2 regions of the Massilia sp. 2TAF26 genome follow, and region 1 is predicted to be linked to the other one. Evidence: predicted binding sites of a transcription regulator. Region 1 holds the regulator's gene; the other holds the start of a gene.
The links. The regulator FNR, encoded in region 1, switches genes on or off when oxygen is low (the NO sensors DNR and NnrR bind a similar motif). The targets are predictions, from matches to a motif close to TTGATNNNNATCAA.
Positions count from the first base shown of each region.

Region 2: a site for FNR is predicted at 9,757-9,770, ahead of AB4Z32_RS09340 (universal stress protein). Genes of this name have one in related genera too.

Region 1 is NZ_JBFRFV010000002.1:107,204-123,019, reverse strand. Features, by position in the region: gene AB4Z32_RS02675 (4Fe-4S binding protein) at 1-1,066, opposite strand, end outside; gene AB4Z32_RS02670 (DUF3306 domain-containing protein) at 1,063-1,578, opposite strand; gene AB4Z32_RS02665 (DUF3305 domain-containing protein) at 1,581-2,021, opposite strand; gene AB4Z32_RS02660 (hypothetical protein) at 2,040-2,567, opposite strand; gene AB4Z32_RS02655 (hypothetical protein) at 2,610-3,059, opposite strand; gene AB4Z32_RS02650 (formate dehydrogenase subunit gamma) at 3,056-4,141, opposite strand; gene AB4Z32_RS02645 (hypothetical protein) at 4,152-4,364, opposite strand; gene fdh3B (formate dehydrogenase FDH3 subunit beta) at 4,361-5,041, opposite strand; gene AB4Z32_RS02635 (formate dehydrogenase subunit alpha) at 5,091-7,913, opposite strand; gene AB4Z32_RS02630 (formate dehydrogenase) at 7,923-8,129, opposite strand; gene AB4Z32_RS02625 (TorD/DmsD family molecular chaperone) at 8,138-8,773, opposite strand; gene AB4Z32_RS02620 (DUF2474 family protein) at 8,898-9,020, opposite strand; gene cydB (cytochrome d ubiquinol oxidase subunit II) at 9,020-10,027, opposite strand; gene AB4Z32_RS02610 (cytochrome ubiquinol oxidase subunit I) at 10,036-11,463, opposite strand; gene fnr (fumarate/nitrate reduction transcriptional regulator Fnr) at 11,662-12,432, shown strand; gene AB4Z32_RS02600 (GNAT family N-acetyltransferase) at 12,642-13,103, shown strand; gene AB4Z32_RS02595 (EthD family reductase) at 13,128-13,448, shown strand; gene AB4Z32_RS02590 (hypothetical protein) at 13,463-13,684, opposite strand; gene AB4Z32_RS02585 (hypothetical protein) at 14,015-14,212, shown strand; gene AB4Z32_RS02580 (GNAT family N-acetyltransferase) at 14,328-14,846, opposite strand; gene AB4Z32_RS02575 (DUF695 domain-containing protein) at 14,938-15,378, opposite strand; gene AB4Z32_RS02570 (DUF885 domain-containing protein) at 15,444-15,816, opposite strand, start outside.
Region 2 is NZ_JBFRFV010000007.1:37,420-53,235, reverse strand. Features, by position in the region: gene AB4Z32_RS09380 (response regulator) at 1-193, opposite strand, end outside; gene AB4Z32_RS09375 (response regulator) at 183-1,667, opposite strand; gene AB4Z32_RS09370 (response regulator) at 1,669-2,079, opposite strand; gene AB4Z32_RS09365 (sensor histidine kinase) at 2,076-3,569, opposite strand; gene AB4Z32_RS09360 (universal stress protein) at 3,779-4,621, shown strand; gene AB4Z32_RS09355 (PHA/PHB synthase family protein) at 4,624-6,408, shown strand; gene AB4Z32_RS09350 (NAD(P)H-dependent oxidoreductase) at 6,420-7,007, opposite strand; gene AB4Z32_RS09345 (bifunctional acetate--CoA ligase family protein/GNAT family N-acetyltransferase) at 7,009-9,720, opposite strand; gene AB4Z32_RS09340 (universal stress protein) at 9,870-10,706, shown strand; gene AB4Z32_RS09335 (hypothetical protein) at 10,729-11,187, shown strand; gene AB4Z32_RS09330 (GGDEF domain-containing protein) at 11,184-12,320, shown strand; gene AB4Z32_RS09325 (zinc-dependent alcohol dehydrogenase family protein) at 12,330-13,313, opposite strand; gene phbB (acetoacetyl-CoA reductase) at 13,340-14,062, opposite strand; gene AB4Z32_RS09315 (ABC transporter permease) at 14,079-15,203, opposite strand; gene rbbA (ribosome-associated ATPase/putative transporter RbbA) at 15,205-15,816, opposite strand, start outside.

The sequences.
Region 1 (15,816 bases):
CCACGCTGCCGGCCCGCAGCAGCTGCAGGTGGGGGCCGGCGTAGCCGAGACCGTCGAGGATGGCCTGGGCGATCTCCATCTGCTGGGCCAGCGCGGCCGCGTATTGCGGCGCCTCGGCCGCCGTCGTCAGCACCGTGATGCCGGCCGCGCCATAGGCCAGGGCGCTCAGCCAGACGTCGATGCCGGTCGAGGCCGTGTGGTGCAGGCCGAGCGGCAGCAGGCGGCCGGGGACGGCATCGCCGAGCTGGGCCAGCAGGGCCGCTCCTTCGGCGCCGTGCAGCAGCACGACGGGCTCCACGCCGCCGGCCTCCGCATAGGCCTGCAGCGCGGTCTTGATGCGGCCGCCCGTGTGGCCGGCGGACGGATAGGCGTAGGAGATCGCACCGGTCGGGCAGACCGTGGTGCAGGCGCCGCAGCCGGCGCACAGATAGGGGTTCACCTTGATCAGGTCGCCGGCGCCTTCGATCGCACCGGCCGAGCAGATCTCGACGCAGGCATTGCAGCCGACCAGCTGGTTGCGGCTGTGGGCGCACAGGCGCTCCTTGTAGCTGAAATATGTCGGCTTTTCGAATTCGCCGACCATGTCCAGCAGCTCCTCGACGGCGGCCGCGCGCGCGGCTTCATCCAGTCCCGGCGCGTAGTAGCCGTGCGGGTGCTGGTGGGTCGCGATCTGCGGACTGGCGCCGAGGTCCAGCACCAGGTCGAACTTGCCATGCTCGGGCGCGCGGCCAGGTGCCTGCCAGGTGGCCTGGAAGGCGCCCAGCCAGCCGCTCAGGACGATGGCGCGGGCCGGGAACACGGGGTAGATGCGCAGCGGCGGTTTGCCTTCAACATCGAGCAGCAGCACCGTCACGTTCAGGCCGGCGGCCAGGCGGTCGGCCCAGGGCAAGGCCTGGGCGCTGCTGCCGATCACCAGGGTGTGGCCGGCGGAGCGGTAGCCGACCGTGTCCAGCGCCTCCGGCGGCTCGATGTTGCCGAGCGCGGCGATGGCGGCCGTGCGGGCGAGCCGATTGCGTGCCTCGATTTCCGGATCGGCGCCCTGCCCTTCGATGAAGCGGATATTCATTGTGTCTCTTGCTCAGGTGGTTGTTGTGTTTGTATTTGCGGTTCTTCTTCCGGGTCCTCGATCATCTTCAGGAAGGCGCTCCTGGCGTGATCGAGCGAGGCCAGCATCTGTTCCGACACCGGGCTGGGCTGGGTGTAGTCGTCGATGTAGACGTCCAGCCTGTCCATGGTGTTGAAGTGCGGGTCGGCGAACAGTTTCTTCAGCGCGCTGCGGCGCACGGCCTGGTCGACGCCGCGGGCGACGAAGGCCGAGAAGTCGGATCCGCTGTCCAGGGTGGCGACGTCGTCCATCGTCGGCAGCGGGCGTTCCGGGGCCTCATTCGGCTGAGGCTGCGGCTGCGGCTGCGGGATCGAGTGCGATGCGGGCTGCGCGGCAAGGGCCGTGGCGACGGCGGCGGGCTCGGCCGGCTGCAGCGGTGCCGGCCCGGCCGGCGCCACGCCGCCTTCCCGGGCTTCGCTCCGAAGTTCGTTCTTTCTACGCGCCCAGCGGCGCAGGAAGCCTTCGTCGGACATGGTCACCCGTGCTGCCGGCCGCGCCGCGGCTTGGGCTGGTAGTGCTCGCGCAGATAGGCGGCCACCCAGGCGTAGATATCGGCGGACATGGTGACCCCGTCGGCGTTCTCGCCCGAGTCGAACATGCGCGTGCCCTCGACATAGCTGACCGAGGCCCGCACCGGCATCGCCCGCCCGTCTTCCATGCGCCACAGCACGAAGACCTTGGACTCGGGCGCCATCACGTTTTCGTAATAGCCCTCGTTCTCGTCCGGATAGAGTTCCAGTTCGAGGCCGGAGACCAGGTAGTAGTCGCGCTCCGGCGTCTGGCTGAGCATCTGCACGTGCGGCAAGTTGCCGCGGTCGGGCACCACGCCCACCGCTTCCCAGGCTTCGTCCGCCCACACGTGCCGGACGCTGCGGCGCTGCATCAGTACCGCGATCGGCATGCTGCCCATCTTCATCGCTCGCTCACCTCATCCTCACTTCTTGCTGACATTCTTCGGCGTGTCCTTCTGTACCGTCGGCGGGGCGTCCTTCGGCTGGGCCTGGGTCGGGACCTTCTTGACGTCCTCGCTCGGCGGCGCCGTGCCCAGCTTCTCGCTCTTGATCGCCGGCTGTCCGGCTGCCTGTCCTGCGGCCGTGGTGTTGCCGGCGCCAGGCGAGCCCGCAGGCGGCGGATTCGCCGGCCCGGCGGCGGTGACGGCGCCTGCCGCCGGCGCCGCCGCCGCGATCGCCACCGCGGGATGGGTCTTCCAGCCCTGCTCGCCGGCGCGCGAGCGCCAGCGTGTGGTGACGGCATCCATCGACGCCGCCAGGCTTTCCTTGTCCTTGGCGGCCTGGGCGTCGGCCTTGGCCTTCTTCTCGGCCGCGGCCTGCTGCTGGGCCGGGGTCGGCGGCGGCAGGGCCGCCCAGGCCACGCTGGCGATCAGCAGGCCGGCGATCAGCAGGGCCGCCTTGATCGCCGGGTGGCGCCCCTTGTGCGCCCGCTTGAAATGAATGGTTCTCATCGCATCGTCCTCGTCGTTTCCGCGCTTCGCCCAACGTCCGGCTCAGCGTCCGGGGGCAGCGCTGTTGGCGCCCGGATCGCGGTGGGCGGCGGCCGGCTGCGGCGCCGGTTCCGCCGCCGGCTTCACCGGGTTGTTGCCGCTGTCGCCGGACGGCTTCTCGGTCGCGCCCGTCTGCGCGGCGGTGCCGCTGGACGGCGTCGACACGCCAGAGCTCGGGCCCTGGCCGGTTTCGCGCGTGCTGCCGCCGGTGCCGGCGCCCGCCGTATTACCGCCGGCGCCGCCGGCGATGCCCGGGGTACCGCCCGCATAGGTGGCGTCGGTCTTCGGTTTGTTATTCCTTGCCATCACCACGCCGCTGGACTCGCCGCCGGCCGTCACCATGCCCGGGAACCTGGTCTGGCGCATCGACTCGTCGCCGTGCTTCTTGCAGCCGGCCGCGCTCACAAGCAGCGCCAGGGCGCCCGCATGCATAAGAAAAACTAATGCTTTCATGGTCTGACTCCCGGCGGCAGAGTGCCCGGTGCGCCGCCGGCCGGCGGATGGTCGGGCGGCGGCACGTGATTGTCGAAGGTGCCCGGCGGCACGCCGGCCTTGACCTCGTCGTACCAGATGCCGTGGTGGGCCCGCGCCCAGGCTTCGTCGACGTCGCCATGGCGCATCGCGTGGTAGGCACCCGGCGTGCCCCAGGTGCCGATATAGATGTGGCCCATGGCGGCGGCGATGTAGAAGGTGGCGCCGAGCAGATGCAGGTAGTTCGCGATCTGCAGCACGTAGCGGGTCTGGCCGAAGGCGACGAAGTCGAGGATCAGGCCGCTGATCGACATCACCAGGCCCAGCAGGGTCACGCCGAACCAGAACCAGCTCTTCTCGCCGGCATTGAAGAAGCCGGCCGGCACGTGTTCGTGGCTCAGCATGCCGCCGGCCTTCCTGAACCACAGCCAGTCGACCTTGCGGAAGAAATTCCGGCGCAGGAAAGTGAAGAACATCAGCACCGAGCACAGGATGAACAGCGGGCCGATAAAGTTGTGCAGGTACTTGAAGATATAGGCGATGAAGGCGAACACGTCATGACCGACCAGCGGGATCAGCAGCTTCTTGCCGAACAGGATCACCAGGCCGGTGACGGCCAGGATGATGAAGCTGATCGCCGTCGCCCAGTGGATGTGGCGCTCCCAGTTGGTGAAGCGCTGGATGCGGCGCCCGGTATCCGGCGATCCCGGCTGCAGCTTGCCGACCACCTTGGCGACCAGGAAGACGGCCAGCAGCGCCAGCACCAGCACGGTGCCGGCCAGGGTGGCGAGCGGGCCGTTGCGGAACACCCGCCACTGGTTGCCGCCGCGCTGGACGATGACGTCCCCTTCCTTGTTGCCGTACTGGCCGAGGTAGTGGCGGTCGATATGCACGCGGCCGGAATTCTTCGAGGCCAGGCCGGGATCGGGCACGCGCGAGTCCTGCTGGGCCTGCAGGATGGTCTGCTCCTCGGCATAGGCCGGCTCGGCGCGGTTGTTCGGGACACCGGCCCAGGCCGTCGACAGGCTGAGCGCCATGAGCACACACAGGATGATCGATCGCATGGTCGGCTCCTCAGGGGTTGGCCCGGTTGTATTCGTTCTGGTGCTGGTTGCGGTTGCTGATCGTCCCCCACCAGGCCAGCCTGTCGTTGTGGAAGTGGGTGGCGAACGGCAGGTTGTCCTTCTTGCCGGCGTACTGGCCCTTGATCCAGTGCGGGTGCTGGTCGACTTCCAGGCAGCCGGCCAGCAGCGCCATGGGAATCAGCATGAGGATGAGACGCTTCATGTCGGCAGCCTCCCCTCGTCGTTCTGCGAATCCTTGAGGTTCTGGTTCTCGCGCGGTCCCTGGCCGGTGGCCTTGATGTCGCCGCCGCGCTTCGGCTTGCCGTAGGCGATCTTCCAGCCCCACAGTTCCGGACCGTAGCCGCGGGTTTCGACGCGCTGGCGGTAGATGTCCGCGATGACGCCGGCATCGCCGCCGATCAGGGCCTTGGTGCCGCACATCTCGGCGCAGGCCGGCAGCTTGCCTTCGGCGATGCGGTTGCGGCCGTATTTCTTGAATTCGGCTTCCGAGGTATCCGGTTCCGGACCGCCGGCGCAGAAGGTGCACTTGTCCATCTTGCCGCGGTGATTGAACAGGCCGCTCTCAGGGAACTGCGGGGCGCCGAAGGGACAGGCGTAATAGCAGTAGCCGCAGCCGATGCACTGGTCCTTGGAGTGCAACACGATGCCGTCTTCCGTGTGGTAGATGCAGTTGACCGGGCACACCGCCAGGCAGGGCGCATCGGTGCAGTGCATGCAGGCCACCGAGATCGAACGTTCGCCGGGAACGCCGTCGTTGATCGTCACGACGCGGCGCCGGTTCACGCCCCAGGGCGTCTCGTTCTCGTTCTTGCAGGCCGTCACGCAGCCGTTGCAGTCGATGCAGCGCTCCGTGTCGCAAATAAACTTCATCCTGGCCATAAGACCTCCTAAACTTGGGCCCCCGCCTGCGCGGGGGCGACGAGCTAACTTATGCGCGCACCAGGCGGCACAGCGATACCTTGGTTTCCTGCATCATCGTCACGGCGTCGTAGCCATAGGTCCAGCCGGTGTTGACGGCCTCCCCGCGCACTTCCGGCGCCCCGCCCTCCGGATAGTGCTTTTCGAGGTCCTCACCCATCCACCAGCCACCGAAGTGGAAGGGCATCCACACCAGGCCCTGCGGCACGCGCTCGGTCACCATCGCCATCACCTTGAGGTTGGCGCCGGTCGGGGTTTGCACCCAGATGAAGTCGCCGATCTTGACGCCGATCTGGGCCGCATCGTTCGGATTCACCTCGCAGAACATGTTCTGCTGCAGCTCGGCCAGCCAGGGGTTCGAACGCGTCTCCTCGCCGCCGCCCTCGAACTCGACCAGGCGGCCGGAGGTCATGATGAGCGGATAGTCCTTCGAGAAGTCGACCTGCTGGACCGACTTGTACAGGGTCGGCAGGCGCCAGAAGGCGGCCTTGTCGTCGTAGGTAGGGTATTTCGCCACCAGATCGCGGCGCGGCGAGACGATCGGCTCACGGTGGGTCGGGATCGGGTCCGGGAAGTTCCAGACATTGCAGCGCGCCCGCGCATTGCCCCAGGGCGCGCAGCCGTGGGAGATGACGACGCGGATGATGCCGCCCGACAGGTCGGTCTTCCAGTTCTTGCCCTCGGCAGCAAGCTGCTCTTCCGGCGTCAGGTCGGCCCACCAGCCGAGCTTCTTCATGAAGACGTGGTCGAATTCCGGATAGCCGACGTCGAGTTCGCTATCCTTGTTGGTCGAACCGTCGGCCGCCAGCAGGGTCTCGCCGTTGTGCTCGACGCCCCAGTTGGCGCGGAACGGCAGGCCGCCTTCGGCCACGGACTTGTGCAGGTCGTACAGGATCGGCGTGCCTGGATGCTTCATCTCCGGCGTGCCCCAGCAGGGCCAGGGCAGGCCGTAATAATCGCCCTTGCAGGGCCCGTCCTCGGCCCGCAGCGTGGTCGGGTTGAAGGTGTGCTTGTTCTGCATGTGCAGCTTGAGGCGCTCCGGCGAGCAGCCGGTATAGCCGATGGTCCAGCAGGAGCGGTTGATCTCGCGAAGGATGTCCTCGATCACCGGCTCGTTCTCGACCACCTTGATGTTCTTGACCAGTTCGTCGCCGAAGCCCAGCTTGCGGGCGAACAGGTACATGATCTCGTGGTCGGTCTTGCACTCGAACAGGGGCTGGATGACGCGTTCGCGCCACTGGATCGAGCGGTTCGAGGCCGTCACCGAGCCCTGGCACTCGAATTGCGAGGCCGCCGGCAGCAGGTAGACGCCGTTCTCGCGCCCGTGCATCGAGGCCGTCATGCTCGGATAGGGGTCGATCACGACCAGCATGTCGAGCTTCTGCATTGCCGCCTTCATGTCCGGCAGGCGGGTCTGGCTGTTCGGCGCGTGGCCCCAGTAGAACACGGCGCGCAGGTTGCTCGGCTGGTCGACGTACTGGTTCTGCTCGTTCACCGCGTCGAACCAGCGCGACACCGTGATGCCCGGCTTTTCCATCAGCTCCTTGGAGCCGAAACGCGACTTGATCCACTCGTAGTCGACGCCCCAGACGGCGGCGAAGTGCTTCCAGGCGCCCTCGGCGATGCCGTAATAGCCCGGCAGCGAATCGCCGTTCGGGCCGACGTCGGTGGCGCCCTGCACGTTGTCGTGGCCGCGGTAGATGTTGGCGCCGCCGCCCGGGGTGCCGATATTGCCGAGCGCCAGCTGCAGGATGCACAGGGCGCGCACGTTGGCGGTGCCGACGTGGTGCTGGGTGATGCCCATGCACCAGACCACCGAGGACGGGCGGTTCTTGGCCAGCATCTCGGCCGCCATGCGCACCGAGGCCTCCGGCACGCCGGTGACGTCGGTCACCTTGTCCGGGGTCCATTTGGCGACTTCCTTGCGGACATCATCCATGCCGTTGGTGCGGGCGGCGATGTATTCCTTGTCTTCCCAGCCGTTCTCGAAGATGTGCCACAGGATGCCCCACACCAGCGGGATGTCGGTGCCCGGACGGACCCGTACGTAGTGGTGGGCGAAGCGCGCCGTGCGCGTGAAGCGCGGATCGACCACGATCATCTTGGCGCCCAGCTCCTTCGCGTGCAGGAAGTGCAGCATCGAGATCGGGTGGGCCTCGGCCGGATTCGAACCGATGAACATCACGGCCTTGCTGTAGTGCAGGTCGTTGAAGGAGTTCGTCATCGCGCCGTAGCCGAAGGTCTGGGCCACGCCCGCCACCGTGGTCGAGTGGCAGATGCGCGCCTGGTGGTCGCAGTTGTTGCTGCCCCAGAAGGAGACCCATTTGCGCAGCAGGTAGGACTGCTCGTTGTTGTGCTTCGAGCTGCCGATGACCATCAGCGCGTCGGGACCGGATTTCTGGCGCAGCTCGAGCAGCTTGTCGCCGATCTCGTTGATGGCCTGGTCCCAGGAGATGCGCTCGTACTTGCCATTGACCAGCTTCATCGGATAGCGCAGGCGGTGCTCGCCGAAGCCGTGCTCGCGCACCGAGGCGCCCTTGGCACAGTGGGCACCCATGTTGATGGGCGAGTCGAAGGCCGCTTCCTGGCGCACCCAGACCCCGTTGCTGACCACCGCCTCCACCGAGCAGCCGACCGAGCAGTGGCTGCAGACGGTGTGCTTGATCTCGGTCTTGGTCTCGGCCGCATTGACCGGATCGGCCGCGCTGGCCGGTTCGATGACGTTCAGCGGCAGGTGACGCGCGACCGCCGCGGCGCCGGCCGTCACGCCGGCACCGACCAGGAATTTGCGGCGTTTCAGCCCGCTGTCGCGCGATGTCTTCACCAGGGTCATGGCAACTCCTTACCAGTAAGCGGCCGTCTGGTAGTAACGGCGGATGTGTTCGGTCTCGTGATAGCCCTTGGGTTTGGCCGGCGGCTCCGGGGCCGGCGCGGGTGGCGCGGCCTCGGCGGCGCCGGCGCGGGCGGCCACCACGGCAAGGGCGCCCAGCGGCGCGGCCTTCAGCAGGCTGCGGCGGGCGGGGTCCGGAACTTTGTCGTTATCTGCCATGGCGATCCTCATGCGGCAAGGGTTGCGTCGGCCGGCTCCCACACCCTGAAGGCATGGGCTTCGACCGCCAGGAAGGCGCCGGCGAAGGCGGCGACCACCCGGTAGAAATTGGCGGGTTCCGCGCCCGCGATGGCGGCCACGCAGGCCGCGTACCAGGGCTGGATGTGGGTGACGAACAGCTGCTTCTGCTCCAGCAGCGGCTGGCGCGCGATGCCCGGTGCGCCGGTGATCAGGACCCGCATGGTTTCGCACAGGGCGCCCAGGTGGTCTTCGAACTCGCCGACGCCCCGCGCGCGCGCGATGCGCAGGCGCGCCAGGTCCTGGCGCAGCCCGGCCAGCGGAAAGTCGTTCATGTGGCCCGTCAGGTAGAAGGAGCCATAGGGATTCAGGAGCGGGGTGCCGGTGCTGATGAAGAGGTTCGCGAATTCCTCGGACACCGCGCTGGCATCGACCACGCTGGCGGCCTGGGTCAGCTTCAGCCACGCGTCTTCGAGCGCGCGCCCTGCCTCGTCCTCGCCGTCGGCGGCGATCGGGTCGGCCGCCGCCAGGGCAGCCAGCAGGACATCGTCGGGCGGTGCCAGCATCAGGCGGGCGATCAGGGCATAAAAATCGGCCCTGGCCTGGTCTTCGTCGGACACGGGCATCGAGATCGTTTGAAAAGACGTGGCTTCCTGCGGCACTGAGCGGTTCTCCCGTTAACAAATCTGCACTGAAAGTGTAGTCCCGGGGAACCCAAAGGGCGCGCACGGTTGAACTTCTTCGCCTTTTCTATTTCATGCCGGCCGCGTGCATCAGTACCCGCAACAGCCAGGCGACAGCGCCCAGCGCCGCAACACCGAGCAGCCAGAGGCCGAGCATCCAGCCCAGCCTGCGCATCCAGAGCGTATTCATCAGTGATAACCCTCCGTGTCGACCACCTTGCCTCGGAACACGTAATACGACCACCCCGTATAAGCCAGGATCAGGGGCAGCACGATCAGGGTGCCGATCAGCGCGAAGCTCTGGGTGGCCGGCGGCGCGGCCGCTTCCCAGATCGTGATCGCGGGCGGCACGATGTGCGGCCAGATGCTGATTGCCATGCCGATATAGCCGAGCAGGGTCAGCGCCAGCGCGGCGATGAAGGGCTGGCGGTGCGGATCGCGCTTGAGCGACCACAGCAGCCAGAACGCCGACCCGGCCACCAGCAGCGGCACCGGCGACAGGATCAGCAGGTTCGGGAAGCTGAACCAGCGCGCGGCCACCTGGTGCTGGGACAGCGGGGTCCAGATGCTGACCACCACCACCGCCGCCAGCAGCAGCAGGGCAAAGGGCCGCGCCAGGGCGACCATGCGGCGCTGCAGTTCGCCCTCGGTCTTCATCACCAGCCAGGTCGCCCCCAGCACCGTATACGCGATCATCACGCCAAAGCCGGCCGCCAGCGGAAACGGCGCGAACCAGTCGAGCGGCCCGCCGGCATAGCTGCGTCCCGACACCGGAATCCCGGACAGGAAGGCGCCCAGCGCCACGCCCTGGAAAAAGGCCGCCGCCATCGAGCCGCCGGTGAAGGCCAGGTCCCAGATCGGCCGTTCGCGGTCATTGGCCTTGAAGCGGAATTCGAAGGCGACGCCGCGGAAGATCAGGCCCAGCAGCATGAAGATCAGCGGCAGGTAGAGGCCCGGCAGGATCACGGCGTAGGCCACCGGGAAGGCGGCCAGCAGCCCTTCGCCACCCAGCACCAGCCAGGTTTCGTTGCCGTCCCAGATCGGCGCCACCGAATTCATCATCGCGTCGCGGTCGCGCCTGGCCGGGACGAAGGGGTAGAGCATGCCGATGCCGAGGTCGAAGCCGTCCAGGATCACGTACATGAACACGGAGAAGAAGATGATGCCGGCCCAGACCGCGGTGATGTCGATGTCCATGTCCATGTTCACGTCATATTGTCTTGGTTGGCGGAGGCATCGGCCTCCGGCACCGACAGCGGCCGCGCCGGCGTGCGTCCCCTGCCCGGCCCGCCTTGCGGGATGCGCGTGGTATCGAAGGCTTGCGGCCCCTTGCGCACCAGCCTCAGCACATAGGCGATGCCGACCCCGAACACAAAAAAGTAGGAAACCACGAACAGCGCCAGGCTCAGCGCCACCGGCCCGGCGTCGATCTTCGAGGCGCCGTCGGCGGTGCGCAGCACGCCATAGACGATCCAGGGCTGGCGCCCGACCTCGGTGGTGATCCAGCCGGCCAGCACCGCTACCAGACCCGCCGGCCCCATCCACATGGCCATGCGCAGGAAGCCGCGGCTGTCGAACAGGCGCTTCCTGAAGCGTAGCCACACGCCCCAGGCGCCCAGCGCGATCATCAGCAGGCCCAGGCCCACCATCACGCGAAAACTCCAGAACAGGATCAGGGAATTCGGCCGCTGGTCGCGCGGAAATTCCTTCAAACCCTTGATCTGGCCGCCCCAGGTATGGGTCAGGATCCAGCTGCCCACGCGCGGGATGCCGATGGCGAACTTGGTTTCCTCGTCCTCCATGCTGGGTATGCCGAACAGCAAAAGTGGCAGGGGCTTGTCGCCCTCGTTTTCCCAATGCCCCTCGAGGGCGGCGATCTTGGCCGGCTGGTGCTTGAGAGTGTTCAGGCCGTGCATGTCGCCGACCACGGCCTGGATCGGCGCCACGATCAGCACCATCCACATCGCCATCGACAGCATGGTGCGCACCGCCTCGCTCCCCCGTCCCTTGAGCAGATGCCAGGCCGCCGAGCTGCCGACGAACAGCGCGGTCGACAGGAAGGCCGCGATCGACATGTGCACCAGCCGGTAGGGGAAGGAGGGATTGAAGACGATCTTGAACCAGTCGACCGGCACCATGCGGCCGTTGACGATGTCGTAGCCCTGCGGCGTCTGCATCCAGCTGTTCGAGCCGAGGATCCAGGTGGCGGAAATCAAGGTGCCGAGCGCGACCATGCAGGTGGCGAGGAAGTGCAGCCCGGGCCCGACCCGGGTCCAGCCGAACAGCATCACGCCGAGGAAGCCGGCCTCCAGGAAGAAGGCGGTGAGCACCTCGTAGGCCAGCAGCGGCCCGGTGATGGCGCCGGCATATTCGGAAAAATAGCTCCAGTTGGTACCGAACTGGTAGGCCATCACGATGCCGGAGACCACGCCCATGCCGAAGTTGACGGCGAAGATCTTCAGCCAGAAGTGATAGAGATCGACGAAGACCTGGCGCCTGGTCTTCAGCCAGCACAGCTCGAGCACGGCCAGGTAGCTGGCCAGGCCGATGGTGATGGCCGGAAACAGGATGTGGAACGACATCGTGAACGCGAACTGCAGGCGCGCCAGGTCCAATGCCGCCAATCCGAACATGAGTCCCCTCCGCTATTGTCGTGTGTAGAATCTAGCACGTGCTGAGCCGCGCACGATTGGCGCAGTAGCGATGCCTGGCCGCGTTCAAAATGCCACGGAGTATGATCAGGCGTCGAGGCAGCCCCGGCTTTGCGAACGCAAGCTCGGCATGGGGCCGTATAATCCGGGGTATTGACATCCATTCGCATCCTTTATCCGATGATCCAGGCCATCTCTTTCCAGAGCGACGACAAGCCGCTGAACGTTCCCGCGCTCAAGGCCAGCTGCTCGGCCTGCAGCATGCACCAGCTGTGCCTGCCGATGGGCCTGGAAGACGCGGACATCGACCGCCTCGACAAGATCATCGGCCGCCGCCGCCGTCTCGAGCGCGACGAAGCCCTGTACAAGATGGGCGAGCCCTTCCGCAACCTCTACGCGGTGCGCTTCGGCCACTTCAAGACCTACCAGGTGAATGCGGCCGGCGAGGCGCAGATCACCGGTTTCCAGATGGCCGGCGAACTGCTGGGCATGGATGCGATCAGCGCCGACCGCCACCACTGCGACGCCGTCGCGCTGGAAGACAGCGAAGTCTGCGAGATCCCCTTCACCAACCTGGAAGACCTGTTTGGCCAGGTGCCTGCCCTGCTGCGCCACTTCCACCGCATCATGAGCCAGGAAATCACGCGCGAGCAGAACGTCATGCTCCTGCTCGGCAATATGCGCGCCGAGCAGCGCTTCGCCGTCTTCCTGGTGAACCTGTCGGCCCGCTACGCCGCGCGCGGCTATGCGGCCAACAGCTTCCAGCTGCGCATGTCGCGCGAGGACATCGGCAACTACCTGGGGCTGACCATCGAGAGCATCAGCCGCCTGCTGTCGCGCTTCAAGAAGCTTGGCCTGCTGCAGGTCGACAAGCGCGAAGTGACCCTGCTCGAACCGGCGCGGCTGAAGGCGATGGCGGCCGGGACCGAGCAGTGCAGTCCGATGGCGTGATCAACTAGCCTGTTGGATTGCTTCCGGCTTTTGATCGGCCGGTGCGGCTTCCGGCGCGACGACGTTGCCGTCGACGACTTGCACGACCATTTGTTCGCCTTGCGGGCCCAGGGCCAGGCAGTTGTATTTCAGGCACTCCCCTCGACAATAAGATCCAGTGGGTACATGCTGGTCGTCTGACGTAGGCCAAGCACAAAACGGAGGTCGACATGACGACAAGTAACTTAGTTGAAGAACTCTCGGGCGCGCCATCCCGCCATGGGCTTCTTGAGGACATTGGCAGCTTGCGCGAAGGCCGAACCCGGCTCGATCTGGATGGGTTTCGATTCGATCCGATACGCAAGCTTCCACTCTATGTCTTCAATCTCGTCGACGACGACGGAGCTCTTGTCGGCCAGTATCACTTTGCACCGGGCGCGCCGGAAGCGGTGGGAGAGATCGGCAACGCCGGGGGATACGTGGATGAAGCGTACCGGAACAGAGGTCACAGCAAAGACGCCATCAAGGCCTTGGGCGAGCTGGCGTCGCGACACGGAATGGACTCGTTCATCATCACCTGCCCGAAGGACAACGAGGCTGCGCGTAAAGCCCTGGACCAGGTCGGCGTAGAAATGGCGAATCGTGGCGACAAACTCTGTTTTTACGAAATTCCGGCATCGAAATCGAACTGAAGCAATTACGACGAGGAGACAGAGATGATCAAGGTGAGCGTGATGTATCCCAACGGCCCGGACGCCCGTTTCGACGACGACTACTACCGGGAGCGGCACATGCCCATGGTGAAGGAACTGATGGGCGATGCTTTAATGTACTACACGATCGACAGGGGAATGGCCGGCGGTGCGCCGGCGTCGAACGCGCCCTACATCGCCATGGGTCACCTGTTCTGCGACTCGGTCGATGCCTTCCAGGCCGGCTTCGGCCCGCATACGAAGGAAATCATGGGCGACATTCCGAATTACACCAACCAGACGCCGGTCGTCCAGATCAGTCAGGTGGTGGTCGGCCAAGCCTGAGCCGGGCGGCCGCCTCATCCTTCCCAGCGCGAGCCGGGAAGGATGCCGCACATGTTCCCGCGCTGGAATCCGGGACCCTTGAAGGCGAGGAAATCGTCATTGAAGCTAGCGAAGGTGGTGTCCGGGCGCCGCTTCAGCACCCGGTGGCCGAAATCCTGTCCGCGCGGGTGGGCGGCGACCACGGCGGCGCGCTGTTCCGCCGTGAACTGGTCGAAGTTGCGGCCCGCCATGTCCATGGCGGCGCCGGCCTGCGAAGGCAGGACTACCTGAGCAACGTGGATGCGGACCGTGTGGCCGCCGCCTGGCGGAACTGGTGCGGCGCCTTGGGTGATATTCGATCGCTCACCACGACGGTTGGCAAACCGGTGCCGAAATGACCCACCCGAGGGGAAACCATATTCGTGCAGATCGGCGCCAGGATCTACCAGCGTCGTCGATGCAGTACACGTAATCCCGGGCGGTGCCGAGCCAGGCTGCATAAGCCGGATTCGCTTCACTGCCGGGCGCGCCACCTCAAGCGCGAATGGATATACTCAGCATATCCGCCCACTATTGGGAATCGCGTGATGAACCGACGCCGCGACTACAAGACCGCCCTATTGATCGACGCAGCGATCTACTCGAGCTCTGCTGAAGTACGCGCGCACGCCGCCGGCGAACTTTCAGAGCGGCCCCTCCCGCCTGATTTCGAGATGCGCATCTTTTTGGAGCCGAATAGGCGTCGCCACAACCCACCTTCGCAGCAGCCGGAATTTCCGGAGTAATCGCGTCCAGGTGGACTGTCCGGGACCGCATGCAAATACGATTGCCATGATGCGACTGCCCACGTCCGCTCATGGGACCCGAAGGGACATCGGCATATCGCCGATCGCAGCCGCTTCAGGTATTCTCACGCACGTAACTATTGATTTCCTTGCCGTTCAGTTCAGTTTTCATTTCGTACGTCATTCCCAGGCGCTCGGCGACACGACGCGATGATTCATTGCCAGAAGCGATCAGTGCCCGAACCTTCGGCTCACCCCGGACCTCGAACGCATACTTCAGGACTGCCGCCGCCGCTTCGTTCGCAATTCCCTTTCCCCAGAATGCCCGATAGGTATTCCATCCCATCTCCATCACGGTTGATTCGTGGCGGAAGAAAGCGCCCACGCTGCCAACCAGCTGACCTGTCTGCCGGTCCTCTATCGACCACCAGCCAGCCCGGTTCAGGAGCCAGAATCCAGCATGTGAGTTGAAGATGCGCCAGGCGGTCTGACGGTCTGCCGAGCCTAAATGCGCTGAGCTTTCAGCATTCGACAAATGATCCGCAAATAATTCGAAGTCTTCAACACGATATTCCCGAAGCGTAAGCCGATCGGTGTGAAGGCGAGGCACGGAAATCGTAAGGGCGTCATTCATGAGAAGTGCATCCTTAAATGTTTACATGGTGTTCAGCCACCGCGTACGGCATCCTTGCTCAGCGACAGGCACGAGGTTTTGTTCGGCATTCCTAAGCAAACTGAAACTCCCCGGCATACCCATGAAAGAACTTCCACGTCGGGTCTTCATGCACCTTGCCGGCGAACTCTTCGTCGGGAAAACGATCCTTGACTCCCTGAACAAAAGCTTTCGCATCGAATGAAGGCGCAAGATAGATATAGTAAGTCCGCTTGCCTGCAAAGGTTTCGATAACGGCAATCAGCCCTCGCGTTTCATCGTCGAAGGGCGTCGTCACGCAGCTGCCCAGCGTTATGAGCGAGTCGTTGTAATCCCCTTCCGGAAGACCGTTTTCCCTCACATGCTTCAGCTTGTGCGTCAGTACCAGCAATCGCGGAAACGTCGGCCGAAGTCGCGCGAACTCCGCGACCTTGACGTCCGGCCGGCGCATATAGAGCGGAAAGCCCTCGTACATGGTATTGCCGTTGAGCCAGCTTCGCTTCGATGTCGTCATGGCTTGTTTGCCTTCATCTTTCCGATAACAGCGTGGAGTCGAACCACACATCCTCGTATCCGTCTTCAGGCAGCCTTCTGCTGCGCCACCCAGCGCTGCACGATCTCCCCCAGCACATCCAGCGGTACCGAACCATTCTTCAGCACCACGTCATGGAAGGCCGGCAGCGAGAACTTGTCGCCCAGCTCGCGCCTGGCCTGGTCGCGCAGTTCGAGGATGCGCAGCATGCCGATCATGTAGGCGCAGGCCTGGCCCGGGCGGGCGATGTAGCGCTCCACTTCCTGGGCGCCGATGCCATAGTCGATCGCCTGCTGGCGGGTCCAGCCCTTGGTGTGCAGGCCGGTATCGACCACCAGGCGGCGGGCGCGGAACAGTTCGGAGCCGAGGGCGCCGAGCAGGCCCGGGACGTCCCCCTCGTACCAGCCCTGCTCCACCGCC
Region 2 (15,816 bases), on a different contig from region 1:
TCATGCCGGGCATGGTAATGTCGAGCAGGGCCACGTCGAAAGCCTGGTGCCGCACCAGTTCGAGCGCTTTCTGGCCGTCGGCGGCCTCGCCGGTCACCTCGATGTCGCCGGCCGTTCCGAGCATCAGGCGCACGCCGTTACGGGCAATGGCATGGTCGTCGACCAGCAGCACGGTAATGGGATCAAGCGACATGATGGGCTTCCATCGGTACCTGTAGCGTCACGACCGTGCCGCCTCCCGGGCGCGGCGCGACGGTCAGCTCCCCGCCAAGGCTGCGCGAGCGCTCCTGCATGCCGAGGATCCCCCACGAGGTGCCGGCCGGCGATCCATCCGCCGCGGCGATGCCATGCCCGTCGTCCTCGATCGTGACGGTCATCCTGCCGTTTGCACAGCTGACCGCGAGCCGCATTCTTCTTGCGTCGGCATGCCGCTGGATGTTCGTCATCGCTTCCTGCACGATCCGGAACAGCATGATGCTGGCGTCGGGATCCATGGCGATCGCCGCCGCGGCGGGTTCGATCTCGCAACGGCACTCGAGGCCGGTGCGCTGTGCGATCCTTGCACAGTACCACTCCAGCGCCGCCCAGATACCCAGCTGGTCCAGTACGCTGGGGCGCAGTTCGGTGATCACGCGCCGGACCGTATCGATGGCATCCTGCGCCAGCGCGGACGCCTCTCCCAACAGGGGATCCACTCCCTGTCCCGCTTGCGCCCGGCGTTCGCCGATGACCGAAATGTAGGCTTTGATGCCGGTGAGCAGACCACCGAGCTCGTCATGGACCTCGCGCGCGATCCGCTGGCGTTCGCCCTCCCTGATCCTTTCCTGGTACGCCGCCAGCCGCCTGAGTTCGTCGCGGGCTTCGGTCAGCCTCTGCTCCACCAGCTTGTTGGCGGTAATGTCGATCAAAGTACCCTGCATGAACAGGGCTTGTCCCGCTTCGTCGTACACGATGCCGGCCTGGTCGCGGAACCACAACGGCTCGCCGCTACGCGTATGCAGGCGATACTCCAGCCGCAACGGCAGGCCGGTACGCCGGCAACGCAGGATTTCGGCAAGCAAGCCTTCCCGCTCATCAGGAAACATGCTGGCCGCATACAGTCCGGGGTCGGCCAGCCATTCTTCCGGCGTATAGCCCAGGAGCCGGATTTGCGGACTAATGTAGTGCAGGCGGTCGGGACGGTCCTTCGCGACGATGTAGCTGATCGCCTGGATCTGCTCGACGAGGGTACGGAACCTGGCCTCCGCCTGGCGCTTCTCCTTCACCAGGCGCCGTTCGCGCTGCAGGCGCTCGATCGTCGCCGGTACCAGTTCGAGATAAGCTCCCTCGGCGTCCTTGACCAGGTAGTCGCGGGCACCGCGGCGCATCGCTTCGATGGCGATGGCGGCGCTGTCCGCCCCAGTGAGCATCAGTACCGGAATGGTGCGCACGGCCTCCTCGGGGTCGGCCCTGAGCCGGTCCAGGAACTCGAATCCGGACAGGTCGGGCAGGCGGTAGTCGAGCAGGATGCAATCCGGCCGCATGCTCGCCGCCAATGCCAGCCCCTGCTCGCCGCCTTCCGCCTCCACCAGGCGGAAGCGTCCCGCGGGATTTCCGGCCAGCCGCCGCCGGCATGCCATGCGGTCGACCACGTCGTCCTCGACGAGCAAGACAAGAATCGTGTTCATCTCAGGGAGACTCGCTCATGGTCCAGTACCGGTCGATCGAACGCATGACCTCGACGAAGCGGCGATAGTCCACGGACTTGGTCATGTAGCCAGCGATGCCGAGGTCGAAGCTGCGCGCCTTGTCTTCCTGTTCTTCCGAAGTCGTCAGCACCACGGTCGGGATACCGCGCAGGCGCGTGTCGCGCTTGACGTTTTCCAGGAATTCGATGCCGTTCATGACCGGCATGTTCAGGTCGAGCAGCACGAGACAGGGTTGTTCGGCGCTGTTGCGCAGCCACGCCAGTCCTTCTTCGCCGTTCTCGCGCACCACGAGCGGATTGGTGACATGGATTTCCTTGAGCGCGCGCCGGGTGGTGAGAACGTCGACCTGGTCGTCCTCGATCAGCAGTATCGGCCTGAGGGATGATTTCATCGATTTTCCAGTGACTCCAGTGACGCCTTGCGATGCATTTTCGGGATCGTGAAGTAGAAGGTACTGCCTTCGCCCAGGATCGACTCGACCCAGACCCGCCCTCCAAGCATCTCGACGATCTTCTTCACCAGGGCCAGTCCCACGCCGGTGCTTTCGACCCGGTCGCGCGGGGCCAGGGTCTGGAACAACTGGAAGATGCGCTCGAAATGGCGGCGGTCGATGCCGGGGCCATTGTCCGCCACCTCGAAGCGCCAGCAATCGTCTTCCTCGACGCAGCTCACGGCGATCATCCCTGCGGGCTTGTCCATGTACTTGATGGCGTTCGAGATCAGGTTGTGGAAGACCTGGCGGATACGGGTTGGTTCGGTCCAGAGCGTGGGCATGCCGGCAGCCACCGTGACCACGATCGACGGCGGCGGCGCCAACAGGTCCACGACCTCGGCCACCGCCATGTTCAGGTCGACCATGCGCAGGGTGCCACCTTCCCGTCCCAGGCGCGAATACTGGAGGATGCCGTCGATCAGTCCCCCCATCCGGTGGACCCGGCTGATCAGGAGCCGCATGTGCTCGCGGCCTTCGTCATCGAAGCGGTCGGCATAGTCGGTGGCCAGCCAGTCGGCGAGCGCACCGATCGCGCGCAGGGGGGCCTTCAGGTCGTGCGATACGACATAGGCGAAATTGCCCAGTTCCTCGTTGGCGGCACGCAATTCCTGCAGGAGTGCGGCCGCCTGCCTTTCGCTGTCCTTGCGTGCGGTGATGTCGCGCACCAGTCCGGTGAACATGCGTGCGTCGCCGATCCGCATTTCGGTCACCGCGAGCTCCATCGGAAACACGGCGCCATCCTTGCGCAAGCCATGGACCTCGCGGCCGCTGCCGATGATCCGCCGTTCGCCGGTACGGATGTAATGGCGCAGGTAGCCGTCGTGGCGCTCGCGGTCCGGCGAAGGCATCAGGACCGAGACATTACGTCCGGCGAGCTCGGCTTCCTCATAGCCGAACATGCGCTCGGCGGCCGGATTGACGCGCTCGATCAGGCCGCGCTGGTCGATCGTGATGATGCCGTCCGCCGCGGTCTCGAACACCGCGCGCATGCGTGCCTCACTGTCGCGCAGGCCCTGCTCGGCGCTCGACCTGGCGCGCACGTCGTGGATGGTCGCCAGTGTCAGCGCAATGCCCTCGTCGTGAAGTGGCGAGAGGCTGACCTCGACCGGGAACTCATTGCCGGCCTGGTCGACTGCCGTGAAACGTCCGTTGCCCATGGCCCGCCCCGGACTCCCATGGCTGCGCAGGACCGCATGCCGCCTCCGCAGCTCCGCAGGAACCAGGATTTCGACCGGCTCCCCGATCAGATCTTCGAGCGGCCATCCGAACAGCGCCGCAAGCGGCGGGTTCGCCCTCACGATGACGCCGGCGGCATCGCACACCAGCATGGGATCGCGGGCCGCCGTCAGAAGCCAGTCGAGACGCGTGTCGATGTGATCGGAATTCATGGCTGCCATGTCAATACACGAACTCGGCCATCATAAAGAATATTTTGCTCAGTATCAAAGACTTTGAGCTGATTTTGGAAGCCACTGACAAAAGTTAGCCCGTTTTTGATCTCCGTCAAGTCAAAGCCTGACGCCGGCAACATCCGGTAATACAGTGGCGTTGACGGTATCCGTCCCACCATTGAACACGTCACTGAAAGGAAGCCGAAATGTACAAGACCATCATAGTGCATGTCGACGGCAGCCCCCACCAGCAAGGCCGCCTGCACGCTGCGGCCCAATTGGCGCTTGCCCACGATGCCCACCTGATTGGCAGCGCCATGACGGGGATGTCATGGGTCGATTTTGCTCTCCTGACCGGATCGATGGGGGCGCCGATGATGCAGAACAGCGACTTCCAGGGATTGCGGGACGCCGCCAGCCAGCGTCTCGAAGCGTTCGCGGAACAGGCCCGCCACCTGGGCCTTACCTCGCTCGAAACACGCCTGGTCGAGGACGATCCGCGCTTCGCACTCCTGATGCAGTCGCGCTACGCCGACCTGACGGTGCTCAGCCAGGATACCGACCAGGATCCCGTTCTCCCCGTGCGTATCCGCGGCCTGCCCGAGCACGTGACCCTGCACGGAGCGCGCCCGGTGCTGGTGGTCCCCGAAACCTGGCGCGACCAGCCCATCCCGGGAACCGCCGTGGTCGGCTGGGACGGCAGCATGCAGGCGATCCGGGCCATCGATGGCGCCATGCCGCTGCTGCAGCGAGCCGACAGCGTGAAACTGGTGCTGATCAACCCCGACGAGCTGTCCGAACTGCATGGCGAGGAACCGGGAGCCGACATGGCGCTCTACCTGGCCCGCCAGGCCGTGCAGGTCGACGTTCTCGTGGAACGCACCCGTTCCACCACCGGCGACGCCCTGATATCGATCGCCCGTACGAGCGGTGCCGGCCTGCTGGTGGCCGGTGCCTACGGACACAGCCGCTACCGCGAATGGATTCTGGGCGGCGTTACCCGCGAGCTGCTGCAGCGCTCTCCCGTTCCTTTGCTGCTCGCGCACTGACGATGGCGCCCCAGTCCCTTGCGGCACCGGCGGCGAATGCCAGGCGCGAAGCCAGCGCATGGCAGGGTGGCGGCAGGCCGCGCTACCCGGAGGCGAGCGTCGAGCATGCTTCCGCCGACCTGGTGCTGAATGCCTGGCTGGGCCGGATGACCGCCTGGATCTCCCCCGCGGCCCTGGCCGGCGCCTGGCAGGACTGGGCAAGCCACCTGCTGCTGTCGCCCGACAAGCAAGCAGAATTGCTCCTGCAGGGGTTTTCCGGCCTGCAGCGCTGGCTGCAGTACAGCACCGGTGCCATGGTCGGAGATTCGGCCAGTCCTGTACAGCCCCTGGCCCAGGACAAGCGATTCTCGGATCCTGCCTGGCGGGCATGGCCATATAACCAGATCAGCCAGTCCTTTCTGTTAACCCAGCAATGGTGGCACCGCGCCACCAGTTCGGTTCGCGGCGTGTCGCCGCATCATACGGATGTCGTGACCTTCGTTGCGCGCCAGCTGCTGGACTGTGTCGCGCCGTCCAACTTCGTCGCCACGAATCCGGTCGTGCAGCAGGCCACCGCCGCCAGTGGCGGCTGGAACCTGATCCACGGCGCCGTTCGTGCCGCCGCAGACGCCCGACGCGCCCTTGTCGGCGGCACGCCGCCGGCCGGCCCGCGTCCCGGCCGCGAGCTTGCGCTAACCCCAGGCAAGGTCGTCATGCGCAACCGCCTGATCGAGCTGCTGCGCTACGACCCGGCCACGCCGTCGGTACACGCGCTGCCGCTGCTGGTCGTGCCGGCCTGGATCATGAAGTATTACATCCTCGACCTGTCGCCGCATAACTCCCTGGTTCGCTACCTGGTCGAGCTGGGCCATACGGTCTATATGATTTCCTGGAAAAATCCCGGTCCCGAAGATCGCGATCTATCCATGGAAGACTACAGGCGCCTCGGCGTGATGGAAGCGCTCGACACCATCATCCAGCAGACCGGCGCACCGAAAGTGAATGCCTGCGGCTACTGCCTCGGCGGGACCCTGCTGGCGATCGCGGCCGCAGCAATGGCGCGCGACGGTGACGAACGGCTGGCAAGCATGACCCTGCTGGCTGCCCAGGTCGACTTCACGGAGCCTGGCGAGCTGTCGCTGTTCATCGACGACAGCGAAGTGGCCTTTCTGGAAGCCGCGATGTGGCAGCAGGGCTACCTCGACACGCGCCAGATGGCCGGCGCTTTCCAGCTTCTGCGGTCGAACGACCTGATCTGGTCGCGGCGCCTGCGCCACTATTTCCTCGATCTTCCGGACCAGAACAGCGACCTGGCCGCATGGAATGCGGATGCCACCCGCATGCCCTACCGCATGCATTCCCAGTATCTGCGCCAGCTGTTCCTGAAGAACCGCCTGGCCAGCGCCCGCTACATCGTCGATGGACGCCCGGTATCCCTCACCGACATCCACATCCCCATCTTCGCGGTCGGCACGCTCACCGACCACGTGGCGCCCTGGCACTCGGTCTACAAGATCGTTCCACTGAGCGACACCGAGGTCACCTTCCTGCTGACCACGGGCGGGCACAATGCAGGTGTCGTATCGCCGCCCGGCACTCCGGGGCGCAGCTACCAGATGGCAGCCCATGCGCAGGATGCGCCCTATGTCGACCCCGACAGATGGCAGGCGCTGAACGAATACCGGGACGGCAGCTGGTGGCCGGCATGGGAGTCCTGGCTGGCGCGCCGGGCAGGTCCGATGAGGTCGGCGCCGCCTCCCGTCCTCAGCCTCGGGGCCGCGCCCGGAAGCTATGTGCTGGCGCCTTGAACCCGTCTTGGTCAGGATGCCGACTCGCCCAAGCGCCTCAGTCTGGAACACCAGAGCGCCACCTGTTCCGGTGTGAGGGCGCCGGCGCCGCCCACCAGCGTGGTATGCACGGGGGAGATTCCCGCGAAGCGCAAGATGTTGCGCCTCATGAGACGTACGCCATGGGCGCCGTAGAACCACCGGTACAGGCTGGCCGGCATTCCCATGCTGACCACCACGCGCGCGCTGCGGCCCCGCAGCAGGCCGGCACGCAGGGGATTGCGCGCGGCCGGATCGATCGCGAAGCCGGGCCGTGCCACCTGTTCCAGGAAACCTTTAAGCATCGCCGGCATGTCGCCGAGCCACAAGGGGTAGAACAGCGCGAGGTGCTGCGCGTGCCGGATCGCTTCCTGGGCCGCGGCCACCTCGGGCATGGGTGCCTGGTGCTGCCAATCCTCTACGCTGTCGAGCAGTGGCAGGCACAGGCGTGCCGGTTCGATCCGGTCGACGGCATGGCCGGCGGCAATCGCGCCGTCGGCATAGGCATCGGCAAGCGCATGGCACAGGTGCTGGCGGCGGCAATCCGGATGTCCCTGGATGATGAGAATCGCCTTGCTCACCTCAGCCTCCCGTTCCTGATGCCAGCTGCAGATTCATCACGACCGTGCCGTCGTCTGCGGCGTGTACGTCGAAGCCGCAGCGCCGTGCGAGCCGATGCATGCGGACGTTATCGGCCAGCGCGGCCCCGCGCAACCGGACAAGGCCGCGCTCGCGGCAATAGTCGATCAGGCAATTCATCAGTAGCGTGCCCAGGCCATTTCCCTTCAGCGCCGAGCGTATCGCGATGGCGAACTCGCCTTCCACATCGTCGGGATCGATCACGACCCGCACCACGCCCAGCGTTTCGTCGCGGCCGTCTTGCGGCCGGGTGGCGATGAAGGCCATTTCACGCGCATAGTCGATCTGGGTGAAACGCGCCAGCTGGGCTGCCGGCAGCGCCCGCATCGCACCGAACATCCTGAAATGCACGTCTTCCGGACTCAGCGCCTGGAAGAATTCCTGGTGCGCCGGCGCATCTTCGGGTCGTATCGGACGCAGGGTCAGCGTTCCCAGGGGCGTTTCGACCTGCCGCTCCAGGCGGTCCGGATAAGGCAGGATCGCCAGCCTGGCCAGCGGATCCTGCCCTGGCGGCACGGGCGCGAGCCGCATGCGCGCATCCAGCGCGATCACGCCGTCGGCGCCCGCCAGCAGGGGATTGATGTCGAGCTCGGCCAGCTCCGGCAAGTCCGCGATCATCTGGCCGATCCTTACCAGCACATCGTAGAGTGCCTCCATGTCGGCCGCCGGGTAATCGCGAAAGCCCGCCAGCAGGCGCGCGATCCGGGTACGCCCGACGAGGTCCGCGGCCAGTATGCGGTTCAAGGGCGGCAGCGCGATCGCCTGGTCGCCCGTCACCTCGACCGCAACGCCGCCCTGGCCGAACAGGACGACCGGCCCGAACAGGGGATCCGTGCTGACGCCGGCGATGAGTTCATGGGCCCGCGGCCGCCTCGCCATCGCCTGTACCGTGAAGCCGTCCAGGCGCGCTTCCGGCAGGAGATGGCGTACCCGCGCGAGCATGGCCGCGGCGGCACCTTCGAGGGCTGGTCCATCGGCGAGGTCGAGCGCCACACCGCCGACATCGCTCTTGTGCGCGATGTCCGGCGAAAGAATCTTCAGCGCCACCGGATAGCCGATCCGGCCGGCCGCCCGCACTGCCTCCACCGGATCGGACACCACCTCGGTCCGCACCACCGGGATGCCATAGGCGGCGAGAATCGCCTTGGCGTCGGCTTCGCCGACCCTGGCGCTTCCCTGGGCCAGGAGCGCCTCGACGCGGCCCCGGGCAGCCCGGCGGTCCGGCGGCACCATGGTCCCGGCCGCGGGAACCTGCATCAGCAGTTGTTGGTTGCGCTGATAGGCAAGCAGCTGCAGGAAGCCGCGCACGGCTTCTTCCGGCGTATCGAACACCGGCAGGCCGGCGTCCGCACACAAGCCGCGCGCCTGCTCGACGCTGGCGCCGCCCATCCAGCAGCACAGCACCGGACGCCTGGCTGCGCGCAGCAGCGGCAACAGCGCGCGCGCGATGGCGTCGCTCGGCACGATGGCGGTCGGAGCATGAATCAGGAGCACGGCGTCGGTGCCGGGCTCTTCGAGCAGGGCTGCCAGTGCCAGCCGGTAGCGCTCCACCGGCGCGTCACCGATGACGTCGACCGGGTTGCCCCGTGACCAGGTCGGGGGCAGATCCATCGAAAGACGCTCCAGGGTTGCGGTCCCCAGCCGGGCAAGCTGCCCTCCCCCCTCGATCAGGGCATCGGTCGCCATCACGCCGGGGCCACCCCCGTTCGTCAGGATCGCCAGGCGCGGCCCTGACGGCCGGCGCGGCTGGGACAGCATCGCGGCCGCATCGAAGAGTTCCTCGGTGGTATGGACCCTCAACATGCCGGCACGGCGGATCGCGGCGTCGTAGACGAGGTCGGAACCGGCAAGCGCGCCGGTGTGGCTGAACGCCGCATGCGCCGCCTCGGCGACCCTGCCTGCTTTCACGATCACAACCGGCTTGGCGCGCGCGGCGCGGCGTGCCGCCGACATGAACTTGCGGGCCTGGCGTACGCTCTCCGCATACAGCAGGATGGCATCGGTACCGTTGTCGTCCGCCAGGTAATCCAGCAGGTCGCCGAAGTCGACGTCGCTGCCGTCGCCGAGCGACACGAAACAGGAGAACCCGATCCGGCGGGCTCGCGCCCAATCCAGCACCGCGGTTACCAGCGCACCCGACTGCGCCACGAAGGCAATCCGTCCCGGCAGCGCCGCCACCGGGGCGAAGCTGGCATTCAGCGCGCTGCCGGGGACCAGCAGGCCGACGCAGTTCGGTCCGAGCAGGCGCAGCAGATGCGGCCGGGCGGCGTCCAGCATGGCCTGGCGCAGGCTGCGGCCATCGCCACCCGTGGCATCCAGCCCGGCGCTGAGTACGACCGCGGCACGGCAACCGAGCCGGCCTAGGCTGGCGACGATTGCCGGCACCGTCGCGGCAGGGGTGCAGATGACCGCCAGTTCCGGCGCTCCCGGCAGGTCGGCGGCGTCACGAACCACCGGCAGACCCTCGAGCCGCCGGTGCCTGGGATTGACGGGCCAGATCGGGCCGGGAAAGCCTGCACTGACGAGGTTGGCCAGAACCGTAGCGCCGACGCTGCCAGGCCGGTTCGAAGCGCCTATCACCGCGATGGATTGCGGACGAAAGAAATACTCGAGGTTGCGTATGCTCATCTTGGCGTCTCGTTCCGATTCGTTCATGTTCCGCAAAGCCTAGCGGGATCGACCGCCAAATTTTTGACTCAAGTCAAAATATGACTAGTTAATTGTGCTAAAGCCGCCTTCGTCGTAGACATGCACAATGCCTCGGATTAGGCTCGACCTTGTGCACTTCCCCACCGGAGCAGCCCATGAGCTACAAGTCGATCCTCGTGCATGTCGACCTTGGCGACGGCGCGCCCTCGCGCATCCATTGCGCGGCGCTTCTTGCGCGTCGGTTCGGCGCCCACCTGATCGGCGCGGCAACGACGGGTATCTCGCGTTTCCTGCCGCCGGAAGTACTGGCTGCCGGCCGCGGTCCGCTTGCCGCGCGCTGCCGGACCTTGCGCGCCGAAGCCCTGCAGGCGCTCGACCGCTTCTCTCTGCTGGCGCGACAGGAAGACGTCTCGTCTTTCGAAGCAAGGCTGATCGACGACGATGCCGACGGCGGCCTGCCGCTCGCCGCACGTTATTGCAATCTTGCCGTGCTCGGACAACCCGACCGCATGGTGATCGATCCCCTGAGCCCGACCGACCTGCCGGAACGGGTGTTGCTGGAAGGAGGACATCCGGCGCTGGTCATGCCCGGCTCGAAATATTCTCCTCGCCTCGATGGCGAGGTCGTGGTTGCCTGGGACGGCAGCGCCGGCGCGATGCGCGCGGTGGCCGCCGCCCTGCCACTCCTCAGGCAGGCGCGTCATGCCACCGTGCTGGGGATCGGCACCCAGCTCCCCGCGACCTGTCTCGAGCACGAAGCATGCACGGCGCTTGCGGCCTGGCTGGAACGGCACGGTGTCACTGCCGACACCTGCCGCAAAACTCGGTCCGACGACCCCGGCATGACGATCCTGGCGGCAGCGGTCGATGCCGATGCGGACCTGATCGTCATGGGTGCGTACGGGCACTCACGCGTGCGCGAAGCCTTGACCGAAGGGATCACGACAACGGTATTACGCTGGGCTCATCTTCCGGTGTTTCTTTCCCATTAGCGAGCATTTCAGGCAAGCCATCATGATCCTGTCCACCAGCACCCACAGGGTACGTCCCGTTCGCGCCGCCCTGCGGCACCTGCACACGGAACTCGTCTTCCAGATCCGAGAGATCATGAAGCAGCCGGACGCCGCTTTCGTCCGCGGGTTTCCTTCGATGGTCGCCGCTGTCGAAGCCAGGCTGCGCCACGAGGAGCTGCTGCTCGAACTGCTGGGAGACCGTCACTTGCACGAACGGCGGGCCGAAAACGCGATGATCCTGTGCTCCCTGCACCGGGTCGCGTCGCGGGTCGAACGCGGAGATGCAGAGACGGGCCGGCAGATCGCCGCAGCTCTCGCGGTCGTGCTCTCGCTGCATCGCCTGTCGGCGGTACTGGCACGTGCCGGCATGCCTCGCCCGTTACGCCTGCGCTGCCGTTTCGCCGCCGAACGCAAGGACGCCATTCCGGCGCGGCTACGACAGCCGCGGCGCCGGCGATGAACAAGGCAGACGAAGCGCTGGCGCTGGCGCCGGCGCCGGCGCCGCCATCACACGCCACGCTGCCGTCGCCGCTCGACCTGTCGCGCCTGTTCGAGCGCCGCTCCGACCGCTACCTGAGACGTCTGCTACCGGGCTTTTGCGCGGTGTTCGGCATTGCCGTGCTGGGCGCCGGCTTGTGGAGCTATCTCCTCGGAACGGGACAATCGCCTGGCAGCCTGGTCATACGGCTGGCGCTGGTCGCCACCGCGTCCTTCACTTACCGGATGCCCCGTTCCGGTCCCTCCCCGACCGGCCGCGCGTCCTTCGTCTATTTCCTCCATGCCGTGGCGCTTGCCGTCAGCGTCCATCCCTTGGGAGATGGGGTGCTGGAAGCGATGCCGACCCTCTTCTTCTGGATGGTGGCCGCCGGCCTGCTGGAGCCGCGCCCGAGGCAATGCCTGCGGATACTCGCGCCTCCCGCACTGTTGTATGGCGCTCTCGGCGCCTTGATGCTGCCCTCCGCGGCCGCGTTCGCCATCTGGATCGCGTGCATTGCGGCGCCCGCGCTGGCCATCATGCTCGGCATGGCGTCCCTTCGCATCCGCCGCGAAACGTGGCTGCGCGAACGAAAACTTCTGAGCGCATGCCGCTACGACAACCTGAGCGGCGCGCTGTCACGCGCTTACCTGACCGAACTGGCCCGGCACGACCTGTCGCTGGCGCAGCGCCATGGCCATGCCCTCGCCGTCGCGATGCTCGATATCGATCATTTCAAGCGCGTCAACGATACCTACGGCCATGCCGCAGGAGACGCCGTGATCCGCGCCCTCGTCGCCACCTGCATGAATACCTTGCGTGCCAGCGATTACGTCGGCCGAGTCGGCGGAGAAGAATTCGTCTGCGTCCTGCCCGAGGCCGGGGCGGAAGAAGCGGCCGTGTGCGCGGAGCGCATCCGCGAGACCTTCGCCGGCCAGCAGATTCCCGGCGCACCATCCGAATTGCGCTGCACCGTCAGCATCGGGATCAGCGTCTGCCGCGACCGATGTGACTGGGAAACGCTGCTGCGCGAGGCCGACGGCGCCCTGTACGGCGCCAAGGGGGCCGGACGCAACCGCGTCGTCGTGGCCGGACACCAGCATCACCAGGCGGCCTGAGGTTTCGCCTTACGGCACCAGCACCGCGGCACCGTCTATCCTCCCGCCGCGCAGATCGTCCAGGGCCTGGTTTGCCGCGGCCAGCGGGTAGACCACGACACTCGTCTTCAGTTGCCCGTCGCTGACGCGGGAAAGGAAGGCTGCGCCATCCGCGCGGGTCAGGTTCGCCACCGAGCGCACGCAACGCTCGCCCCATAGCAGGGAGTAAGGAAATCCCGGGATATCGCTCATATGGATACCGGCGCACACGACGGTGCCACCCCTGGCGGTTGACGCCAGCGCCTGCGGCACGAGCTCCCCCGCCGGCGCGAACAGGATGGCGGCGTCGAGTTCTTCGGGAGGCGCGTCATTCGCCCCTCCCGCCCATCGGGCGCCGAGCGAACGCGCGAACGCCTGGGAGCGCGCATCGCCCGGACGGGTAAAGGCCATGACTTCGCGGCCGTCCTGGATGGCAAGCTGAGCGACCAGGTGCGCCGCGGCGCCAAAGCCATACAAACCCAGCCTCCGCCCCGGACCGGCCATGGCGTAGGCGCGGTAGCCGATCAGACCGGCGCACAGCAGCGGCGCCACATGCCGGTCGTCGTAGGCATCCGGCAAGCCGAAGCAGAAGCGCTCGTCCGCCAGCGTGAAGCCGGCAAATCCGCCATCGCGGTCGTAGCCGGTGAAACGGGCCTTGGCGCACAGGTTCTCCCGCCCGCCGAGGCAATACGCACATTCGCCGCAGGCTCCGGCCAGCCAAGGTACGCCTACCCGTTGTCCGGGGCGCCAGCGCGTGGCCAGTGGGCCGCAGGCGGCCACCACCCCGGCGATCTCGTGACCGGGAACCAGCGGAAGGCGGTGCGGCGGCAGCTCGCCGTCGACCACATGCAGGTCGGTCCGGCAAACCGCGCAGGCAACGACGCGGATCAGGATATCGTAGCCATGCGGCATCGGCACCGGACGGCGTTCCTGCCGGAGCGCCTTGCCGGGAGCGTCGAGCACCATCGCCGTCATCGAGGCATCCATGCCGGTAACTCCGCTCAGGCCATGTACTGGCCACCATTGACGTCGAAGGTCGCGCCGGTGACGAAACCGGCCGCCTCGTCCGCCAGGAAGGCCACCAGGCGCGCCACGTCCCCGGGTTCGCCCAGCCGCCCGACAGGGATGCCGGCCACGATGGATTGCAGCACGTCCGGTCGAACCGCGGCCACCATCGCGGTATCGCAATATCCGGGCGCCACCGCGTTGACGGTGATGTTGCGGGAAGCATTCTCCAGCGCCAGCGAGCGGGTGAAGCCCAGGATGCCGGCTTTCGCCGCCGCGTAATTCGACTGCCCGGCCTGCCCCTTGCGCCCGTTGATCGAGCTGATGTTGACGATGCGGCCGTAGCGCCGTTCGCGCATGTCCTCGATCACCTGGCGCGTCACGTTGTACATCGACCCCAGGTTGGTGCGCAGGACATCCCACCACTGGGCCTCGCTCATCTTGTGGAACGCCGCATCCGCCGTGATGCCGGCGTTGTTGACCAGGATCTCGACCGGTCCCAGGCGTTCGCGGATCCGCGCGACACCGGCCCGGCAGGCCTCGAAGTCGGCGACATCCCAGTACTCGACCGGAATCCCGCACTCCTCTTCCATCCGCTGCGCCTCCAGCCCTTCGCCGCGGCAGGTGGCGACCACCCGGCAGCCGCGATCGCGCAACGCCAGCGCGATCGCCTTGCCGAGTCCGCGCGTGCCTCCGGTGACCAATGCAAGCCTTTCCATATGCCTTCTCCTCTGCTTATTGACGGATTGCCGCTCCAAATCTCGCCAGCGCTATCCCGAACAGAGCGGCGCCGATCGCCGCCAGCGCCAGGAAGCGTGGCCATACGACGTCGAGGCCGGCGCCCCTGAACAGGACCGCCTGGCTGAATTCGACGAAATGGGTGGTCGGGGCGAGCAGCATCAGCTGGCGCAACGCATAGGGAATGCTCTCGCGCGGCGTGGTCGCGCCCGACAGCATCTGCAGCGGCAGCAGGACCAGGACCACCAGGATGCCGAACTGCGGCATGCTGCGCGCCAGGGTCGCCAACAGGATGCCCAGCGAAGTCACCGCGAACAGGTGGAGCGCCGCCCCGGCAAGGAACAGCGTCACCGAGCCGCCGATCTGCACGTGCAGCAGGCCTTTGACGATACCCAGCAGGGCGACCAGCGCGGCCAGCAGCACCACCGCCGCCATCGACCACAGCTTGGCAAGCATGATTTCGAGCGGTCGTACCGGCATCACCAGCAGGTGCTCGACGGTCCCGTGTTCGCGCTCGCGGATCAGCGCGGCCCCGGTCAGGATGACCGACAGCATCGTGATGTTGTTGACCATTTCCGCCAGGCCACCGAACCATGAAGGCGCCAGCGCCGGATTGAAGCGGGCACGCACCGACAGCTCGACGGGAGGCGGGGATTCCAGCCGTACCCGCTGCTGGAAGACCGCGATTTCGCCGAGGGCGATCTGCTGAACGTAGCTGCTGCCGGTAAAAGCCTGGCTCATCCGTGTGGCGTCGACGTTCAGCTGCAGTTCCGCCGGCCGGCCGGCAAGCACGTCGCGCTGGAAGCCGGCCGGTATCACCAGCACGAAGGTCGCGCGTCCGCGGTCGAGCCGCGCATCGGCCTCCTCCAGCGTGATCTGCTCGGGGGGCATGAATTGCGGGGGCACGAAGGCGGCGCGCAGGCGCGCGGACAATTGGGACTGGTCTTCGTCGACGATCGCGAGGGCGGCGCGGCTCAAGGTGTCCGGCTGGGCGGTGGCGGCGATGTACACGCCGGCCGTAAAGGTGTACAGGATCAGCAGCAGCATCACCGGATCACGCGCCAGGCTCCACCATTCCTTGATGCCAAGCCACCATATCTTGCGGAACGAGACGGCGGCCATGCTAGCGCTCCTGCTTCGGCAAGGCCAGCACCGCAAGGCCAAGGATGACCGGCACCGCGATGGCCAGGGCCAGGTAATCCGGCGCCAGGCCGGCAATCCCAAGCGCCTTGCCAAATATTCCCCGGCTGATGGTCAGCATGTGCGATGCCGGATACGCCTCCCCAAGCGCACGTCCGATGCCTTCCAGCGCGACCACTGGATTGATCAGTCCAGAATACTGGATCGCGGGGATCATGGTGCCGATCATCGTGAAAAAGAGTGCTGCGATCTGGCTGCGCGTAAAGCTGGACGCGAGGAGACCGATGCCGGTCGAGCAGATGCAGTACAGGAACGCTGCCGCAGCCAGGGCCGGGAAGCTGCCTTTCAAGGGCACCCGGAAGATCGTCACCGCCATCAGGACCATCAGCAGGAAATTCACCATCGCCAGCACCACATAGGGTGCCTGCTTCCCGAGCAGGAATTCGCTGCGCCGCACCGGCGTGACATACAGGTTGACGATCGAGCCCATTTCCTTCTCGCGCACCACGGCCAGCGCGGCCTGCATCGCCGGCAGCATGAGAAGGAGCAAGGCCATGATGCCGGGCACCATCGCCGGCAGGCTGCGCACGTCGGG